DNA from 2 places in the Streptomyces sp. NPDC002537 genome. Region 1 is predicted to be linked to the other one. Evidence: riboswitches for the same ligand, from Rfam matches in the RefSeq annotation. Region 1 holds a riboswitch; the other holds the start of a gene.

Region 1 (3,492 bases):
GGCGGCGAACTCCAGCCCGGCGGCGGCGAGGAAGCCGGTGGGCTCCTGCTGCCAGTCGGGCTGGAAGAGGCGGACCCGGCCGCCGGTGGCGTCGCCGTCGAGGAGGGTGCGCCCGGCGCGGCAGAGCTCGGCGACGGCGGGCGGCGGGAGGGGCGCGCCGACGGCGCCCTCGGGGTTGACGGCGAGGCCGACCTGCGGGGGCAGGCCGCGGGCGAATTCGACGGCCGGTGCCACGGCGAAGGGCATCCGGTCGCCGACGACGCGGAGGAACTCCGCCTCGGAGCTGAACACCGGTACGTAGGCGGCGCCGTCGAGCTCCATGGTGGGGAGGTCGAGGTCGGGGCTGTCGGGCCCGCCGCCGCCCGGCAGGGGCACCCAGAGGTGGCTGCGCCCGAGCACCTCGACGATGCGGGCGCCCGCGCCGGGCACGCCCAGGGAGGCGGTGAGCACCGCTTCGAGTTCATTGGCGGGCCAGCCCTGGGGGAGGCCGCCCACGGGGGCGCCGGCCGGGGCCGCGGGCCGACCGTACTGCTCGGGGATGCTCATCTCGTCCAACCGCCGTCTCTACAAAGCCGCACCCGAACCCTAACGGTTGGGCCGACGCCGCCGCCTGCGGCCTGCGGAATTGCCCACCGGCGAGGGGCGGGCGACCGCGCTCCCGGGACAACCGGCCCGTTCGGCGGCCGAGGAGACCTCGCGTCAGCGCGCCCGGCTCCGGGGAGACCCGTCAGCGCCCCTGCGAACCACCCGTGGGGGTGCACCCGCGGAGCCGGTGAAGGTGATCCGCCGCAGCGCGTCGGCCGCCGGACGGTCCATCAGCACCACCGATCCCACGCCCCCCGGCATCCTCCCGGCCACCGCGTCGGCGACCAGCCGGGCCGCCGCCCCCCGGTGGCGGCGGAACGCGCGCGCGGAGACCGTGCGCCCGCGCGCCGCCTGGCCCGCCAGCGCGAGGCCGGGGCCGACGTCGAGCAGCAGCAGGTGGACGGTGCCGCCCCGGCGGCGGGCCTCACGGACCAGCCACCGCCGCACCCAGCCGCGCTCGCCGCAGTCGTGCACCACCCCGCTCGCCCCGGAGCGCAGGGCCCGCCGGAGGGCGGCGTAGTGGACGAGCCGCACCAGCGGCCGGTACACGGCGTACGGCAGCCAGCCCGGGGTGCGGCGCTCCAGCCGCTCGCGGGAGTCCTGGGAGTCGACGCGGCGGACGGCCGCGCCCCGCTCGTCGAGCGCGGGCACGGCCCGCCGTATCAGGGTCGTCTTCCCGCTGCCGGGCAGTCCGGAGACGACGACGAGGTCGCCCGGGGCGCAGCGCAGCTCGGCGCGGCCGCCGCCGCGCAGGTCGAGGACGCCCGGCCGCACCCGGCACTCCCCCGCCGCCGGGCCGCGCGGCGCCCGCTCCGGCGGCGCGGCCTCCGTCCGCTCCCCGTCCGTGTCCCGCGTGCGCACGATGACCGCCTTCCCCCGTACCGGGCCCCGCCCGGTCACCATCCGACTACCCACAGAACGTAAAGGAAAGGTAATGCAATTGAGAGGACGGCGGGCGGTCCGTCGCGCGCCCGTCCGTGCAATGATGTGCGCGCCAACTGCGTACCCAAACTGCATACCGGCCGCTCGAATCCACGCGGGAGAGTTCCAGCCATTGAGTGCTGGGCGCCGAAGGAGCAAGTTCCTCCCTTGAATCTCTCAGGCCCCGTACCGCGTGGGCGAGGCAGATCTGAAAAGCGGGCCGTCCTGCGCGGCGGCCCCACCGAAGGTGCAAGCCGACAGCGCGTTCGTCGCTCGCGGTGAACCTCTCAGGTTCCGATGACAGATGGGGAGGACGTCCTCATTGCCATGCCTGGGAGCCCACACCATGACTGATGCCCCTCGCCGAACCGCTCTCGACGCGCTGCACCGCGCGCTCGGTGCCACGATGACCGACTTCGCCGGCTGGGACATGCCCCTGCGGTACGGAAGCGAGCGCGACGAGCACGTCGCGGTGCGCACCCACGCGGGCCTCTTCGACCTCTCCCACATGGGCGAGATCACCCTCACCGGCCCGCAGGCCGGGCAGGCGCTCGACCACGCGCTGGTGGGCAATCTCTCCGCGCTGGCGGTCGGCCGCGCCCGCTACACCATGATCTGCGACGCCGCGGGCGGCATCCTGGACGACCTGATCGTCTACCGCCTGGCCGACCAGGAGTACATGGTCGTCGCCAACGCCTCCAACGCCCAGGTGGTGCTGGACGCGCTGACCGAGCGCGCGGCGGACTTCGCCACCGAGGTGCGGGACGACCGCGACAACTACGCGCTGCTCGCGGTCCAGGGCCCCGAGTCCCCCGGCATTCTCAAGTCCCTCACGGACGCGGACCTGGACGGCCTCAAGTACTACGCGGGCCTGCCGGGCACCGTCGCGGGCGTGCCCGCGCTGATCGCCCGCACCGGCTACACCGGCGAGGACGGCTTCGAGCTGTTCGTCGCCCCGGCCGACGCCGAGAAGCTCTGGCAGGCGCTGACCGACGCGGGCGCCGCCGTCGGTCTCGTGCCCTGTGGCCTCTCCTGCCGCGACACGCTGCGCCTGGAGGCGGGCATGCCGCTGTACGGGCACGAGCTGACGACCGCCACCACGCCGTTCGACGCGGGCCTCGGCCGGGTCGTGAAGTTCGACAAGGAGGGCGACTTCGTGGGGCGCGAGGCGCTCGCGGCCGCCGCGGAGCGCGCGGAGGGCAACCCGCCGCGCAAGCTGGTCGGCCTGATCGCCGAGGGCCGCCGGGTGCCGCGCGCCGGATTCGCGGTGGTCTCCGGCGGCGAGGTCGTCGGCGAGGTCACGTCCGGCGCCCCCTCCCCCACGCTCGGCAAGCCGATCGCCATCGCGTACATCGACGCCGCCCACTCCGCACCCGGTACAAAGGGTGTGTCCGTGGACATTCGCGGCAGCCATGAGCCCTACGAGGTCGTGGCCCTGCCCTTCTACAAGCGGCAGCGCTGATCTCTTCCCGTCTCACCTGTCAATACCCGTTGCACAAGCACCCACGCGCATCCAGGAGAATCAAGCCATGAGCAACCCCCAGCAGCTGCGCTACAGCAAGGAGCACGAGTGGCTGTCGGCCGCCGAGGACGGTGTGGCGACGGTCGGCATCACCGAGTTCGCCGCCAACGCGCTCGGTGACGTCGTCTACGCCCAGCTCCCGGCGGTCGGCGACTCGGTCACCGCGGGTGAGTCCTGTGGCGAGCTGGAGTCGACCAAGTCGGTCAGCGACCTGTACTCCCCGGTGACCGGCGAGGTCGTCGCGGCCAACCAGGACGTCGTGGACGACCCCGCGCTGGTGAACTCCGCCCCCTTCGCGGGCGGCTGGCTGTTCAAGGTCAAGATCGCGGACGAGCCGGCGGACCTGATGTCCGCCGACGAGTACACCGCCTTCGCCGGCTGACCCCGCCCCGCCCTCCCCGCCCCAGGAAGTCCAGGAAGAACTCATGTCGCTTCTGAACAGCTCCCTCCATGAGCTCGACCCC
Region 2 (3,492 bases), on a different contig from region 1:
CAGCGGGTGGTTGGGGAGGTAGGGCGCGAGGTGCGCGCGGACGCCGACCGGGCCGACGCCCGGGCCACCGCCGCCGTGCGGGATGCAGAAGGTCTTGTGCAGGTTGAGGTGCGAGACGTCGCCGCCGAACCGGCCCGGCTTGGCCACGCCCACCAGGGCGTTGAGGTTCGCCCCGTCCACGTAGACCTGGCCGCCCGCGTCGTGCACCAGCGCGCAGATGTCGCTGATGTGCTCCTCGAACACGCCGTGTGTGGAGGGGTAGGTGACCATCAGCACGGCCAGCTCGTCCGCGTACTGCGCGATCTTCGCGCGCAGGTCGTCGGCGTCCACCTCGCCGTCCTCGCCGGTCTTGACGACGACGACCTTCATCCCGGCCATCACGGCGCTGGCGGCGTTGGTGCCGTGCGCGGAGGACGGGATGAGACAGACGGTGCGCTGCTCGTCACCGTTGGCGCGGTGGTAGGCCCGGACGGCCAGCAGACCCGCGAGCTCGCCCTGGGAGCCCGCGTTCGGCTGGATGGAGACCTTGTCGTAGCCGGTGACCTCGGCGAGCCGCTCCTCCAGCTCCGTGATCAGCGTGAGATAGCCACCGGCCTGCTCCACCGGCGCGAAGGGGTGCAGCGCGGCGAACTCGGGCCAGGTGACCGGCTCCATCTCGGTGGTGGCGTTGAGCTTCATGGTGCAGGAGCCGAGCGGGATCATGCCGCGGTCCAGGGCGTAGTCCCGGTCGGCCAGGCTGCGCAGGTAGCGCAGCATCGCGGTCTCGGAGCGGTGCTCGTGGAAGACCGGGTGGGTGAGGTAGTCGTCGGCGCGCAGCAGGCCCTCGGGGAGCGCGTCCGGGGTCGCGGCGTCCAGCGCCTCGATGTCGGCGTCCACCCCGAACGCCGACCACACGGCCGTCACGAGCTCGCGGGTGGTGGTCTCGTCGCAGGCGATCCCGACCAGGTCGGCGTCGACCTGCCGGAGGTTGACGCCGCGCCCGCGGGCGGCGGTGACGACCTCGGCGGCCCGGCCCGGGACTCTCACGGTCAGGGTGTCGAAGTACGAGCCGTGCGCGACCTCGACGCCACCGGCCCGCAGCCCCGCCGCGAGCAGCGTGGCGTAGCGGTGCGTGCGCCGGGCGATCGAGGCGAGGCCGTCGGGACCGTGGTAGACGGCGTACATGCCGGCCATGACGGCGAGCAGCACCTGGGCGGTGCAGATGTTGCTGGTGGCCTTCTCGCGGCGGATGTGCTGCTCGCGTGTCTGGAGGGCCAGGCGGTACGCCTTGTTGCCGTCGGCGTCGACGGAGACACCGACGAGGCGGCCGGGGAGGCTGCGGGCGAACTGCTCGCGGACGGCCATGAATCCGGCGTGCGGACCGCCGAAGCCCATGGGCACGCCGAAGCGCTGGGTCGTGCCGACCGCGATGTCCGCGCCGAGCTCACCGGGCGAGGTGAGCAGGGTGAGGGCGAGCAGGTCGGCGGCGACGGTGACGATCGCGCCGAGCTCGTGGGCGCGCTCGACGACCGGGCGCAGGTCGCGTACGGCACCGGAGGCGCCGGGGTACTGCAGCAGGACGCCGAAGACACCGCGCTCGGCGATCTCCTCCGGGATGCCCCCGGACAGATCGGCGACGACGACCTCGACCCCGGTCGGCTCGGCGCGGGTCCGGATGACGGCGACGGTCTGCGGCAGGGTGTCGGCGTCCACGAGGAAGACGCCCTGCTTGACCTTGCCGACGCGGCGGGAGAGCGCCATGGCCTCGGCGGCGGCGGTGCCCTCGTCGAGCAGGGAGGCGCCCGAGGTGGGCAGCCCGGTGAGGTCGGCGACGACGGTCTGGAAGTTGAGCAGCGCCTCCAGCCGGCCCTGGGAGATCTCCGGCTGGTAGGGCGTGTAGGCGGTGTACCAGGCCGGGTTCTCCATGACGTTGCGGAGGATCACCGGCGGGGTGAAGGTGCCGTAGTAGCCGAGCCCGATCATCTGGGCGAGGACCTGGTTGCGGCCGGCGAGCGCGCGGAGTTCGGCGAGGACCTCCGCCTCGCTGCGGGCCCCGGGCAGGGCCGACGCCTCGGTGCTCTTGATCACGTCCGGCACGGCGGCGTCGGTGAGTTCGTCGAGGGAGCCGAATCCGACCTGGGCGAGCATCTTGGCCTGGGCAGCGCTGTCGGGGCCTATGTGGCGGCGCTCGAAGGGCGTGCCGCGCTCCAGGTCGGAAAGGGAGATGCGGTGGGCTGTCATCTGCGGAGGCCTCCTGGTCGTTTCGACCTGCGAGGGGTACCACGGCGCGGGTACCCGGACGGCCTCCCCCTCTGTCATCTCAACCTGAGAGCTTCACCGGGCAGCGGCCCGGCTTTCACCGTCGGTGAGGACGGGCTCCGGCGTTGTGCCTGACCTGGGCCCGCCCTGCTTTCCAGAGTGACCTCGTCCATGCGGTACGTGTGCCTGAGAGATTCCGGGGAGGATTTGCTCCTTCGGCGCCCCCGCAAAAGCCCGTCAGGGCTCTCGGAGGACTCTCCCGCACGGGGTCTGCGGCCACTCGCCAGCCTACCAGCGCAGGTAGGGGGCGATCCCTCGAGTGGCCGGTTCCCGCTTTGTGCCTTTTCGTTGGTGTCGAGAGGTGTTCCGGGAGGTGTTCGGGGCCCTGCCGAGGCGGCCGGGGGCATGCGCGAACCATGGGAGGAACGGTGCAGACCGATATCGATCCGCGGAATCTCATCGGCCGGAAGGCGTTCGACCGCGACGGCATGAAGATCGGCACCGTGGACGAGGTGTACCTCGACGACGAGACCGGCGAACCCGAGTGGGCGGCCGTGCGCACCGGCCTGTTCAGCCGGGACGCCTTCGTGCCGCTGGTCCCCAGCGAGGTCGTGGGCGACACGCTGCGCATCCCGTACGAGCGCGCTCTGATCAAGGACGCCCCCGATTTCGGCGTCGGCCGCCATCTCTCCCCCGAGCAGGAGCTCCAGCTCTACCGCCACTACGGGCTCGCCCTCCCGGCCGGGGACACCCCCTCCACGCCGGGCGTCGAAGCGGGACGGACGGACTCCTCCGGCACTTCCGGGCGGACGGAGGAGGGGCTCGGTACGGTCAACGGCTCGGCGGGCTGAGCGGCCCGTATCAGCGGCAGGGGATCGGCCGGTTCGAGCGCGGGGTCGTCGACGGCGAAGGTGCGCACCCTCCCGGGCTCGGACCAGGGCTGCTCGAACCGGACCGTGACGCGGCCGACGCCACTGCCCTGGATCCAGCCCGCCCCGAACTCGGCGTGCCGGACGTCCAGCCCCGGCAGCCAGCGCCGCGCCGGCGCCTCGACGGCGGCCGCGGGCCGTTCCGGCTCCTCCCCCGCGGTCTGCGGGGTCTCCTCGTCGGCAGCGGCCGCCTCGCTCGCGGCCTGGGCGAAGAGGTCCTCCTGGGTGTAGTCGGCGAGGCCCGTGACGCCGACGCCCAGCAGCCGCACCCCCGCGGTCGTGTCGACGCCCTCCAGCAGCCGGGCGGCGGCCTCGCGCACCACGC

What was found. A riboswitch is a leader RNA that binds a small molecule or an ion and turns the genes downstream of it on or off. The one in region 1 is predicted to bind glycine.
Region 2: it holds a riboswitch for glycine, as region 1 does, so the genes downstream of both, gcvP (aminomethyl-transferring glycine dehydrogenase) here and gcvT (glycine cleavage system aminomethyltransferase GcvT) in region 1, are expected to answer to the same signal.

Annotation. Positions count from the first base shown of each region.
Region 1 is NZ_JBSFWT010000046.1:21,216-24,707, reverse strand. It holds gene ACWD4A_RS21025 (enhanced serine sensitivity protein SseB) at 1-546, opposite strand, end outside; gene ACWD4A_RS21020 (AAA family ATPase) at 700-1,449, opposite strand; glycine riboswitch at 1,613-1,708, shown strand; glycine riboswitch at 1,709-1,820, shown strand; gene gcvT (glycine cleavage system aminomethyltransferase GcvT) at 1,853-2,968, shown strand; gene gcvH (glycine cleavage system protein GcvH) at 3,036-3,410, shown strand; gene glyA (serine hydroxymethyltransferase) at 3,454-3,492, shown strand, end outside.
Region 2 is NZ_JBSFWT010000093.1:14,109-17,600, forward strand. It holds gene gcvP (aminomethyl-transferring glycine dehydrogenase) at 1-2,220, opposite strand, end outside; glycine riboswitch at 2,403-2,510, opposite strand; gene ACWD4A_RS30000 (PRC-barrel domain-containing protein) at 2,667-3,089, shown strand; partial or broken gene ACWD4A_RS30005 (DNA polymerase IV) at 3,095-3,492, opposite strand, start outside.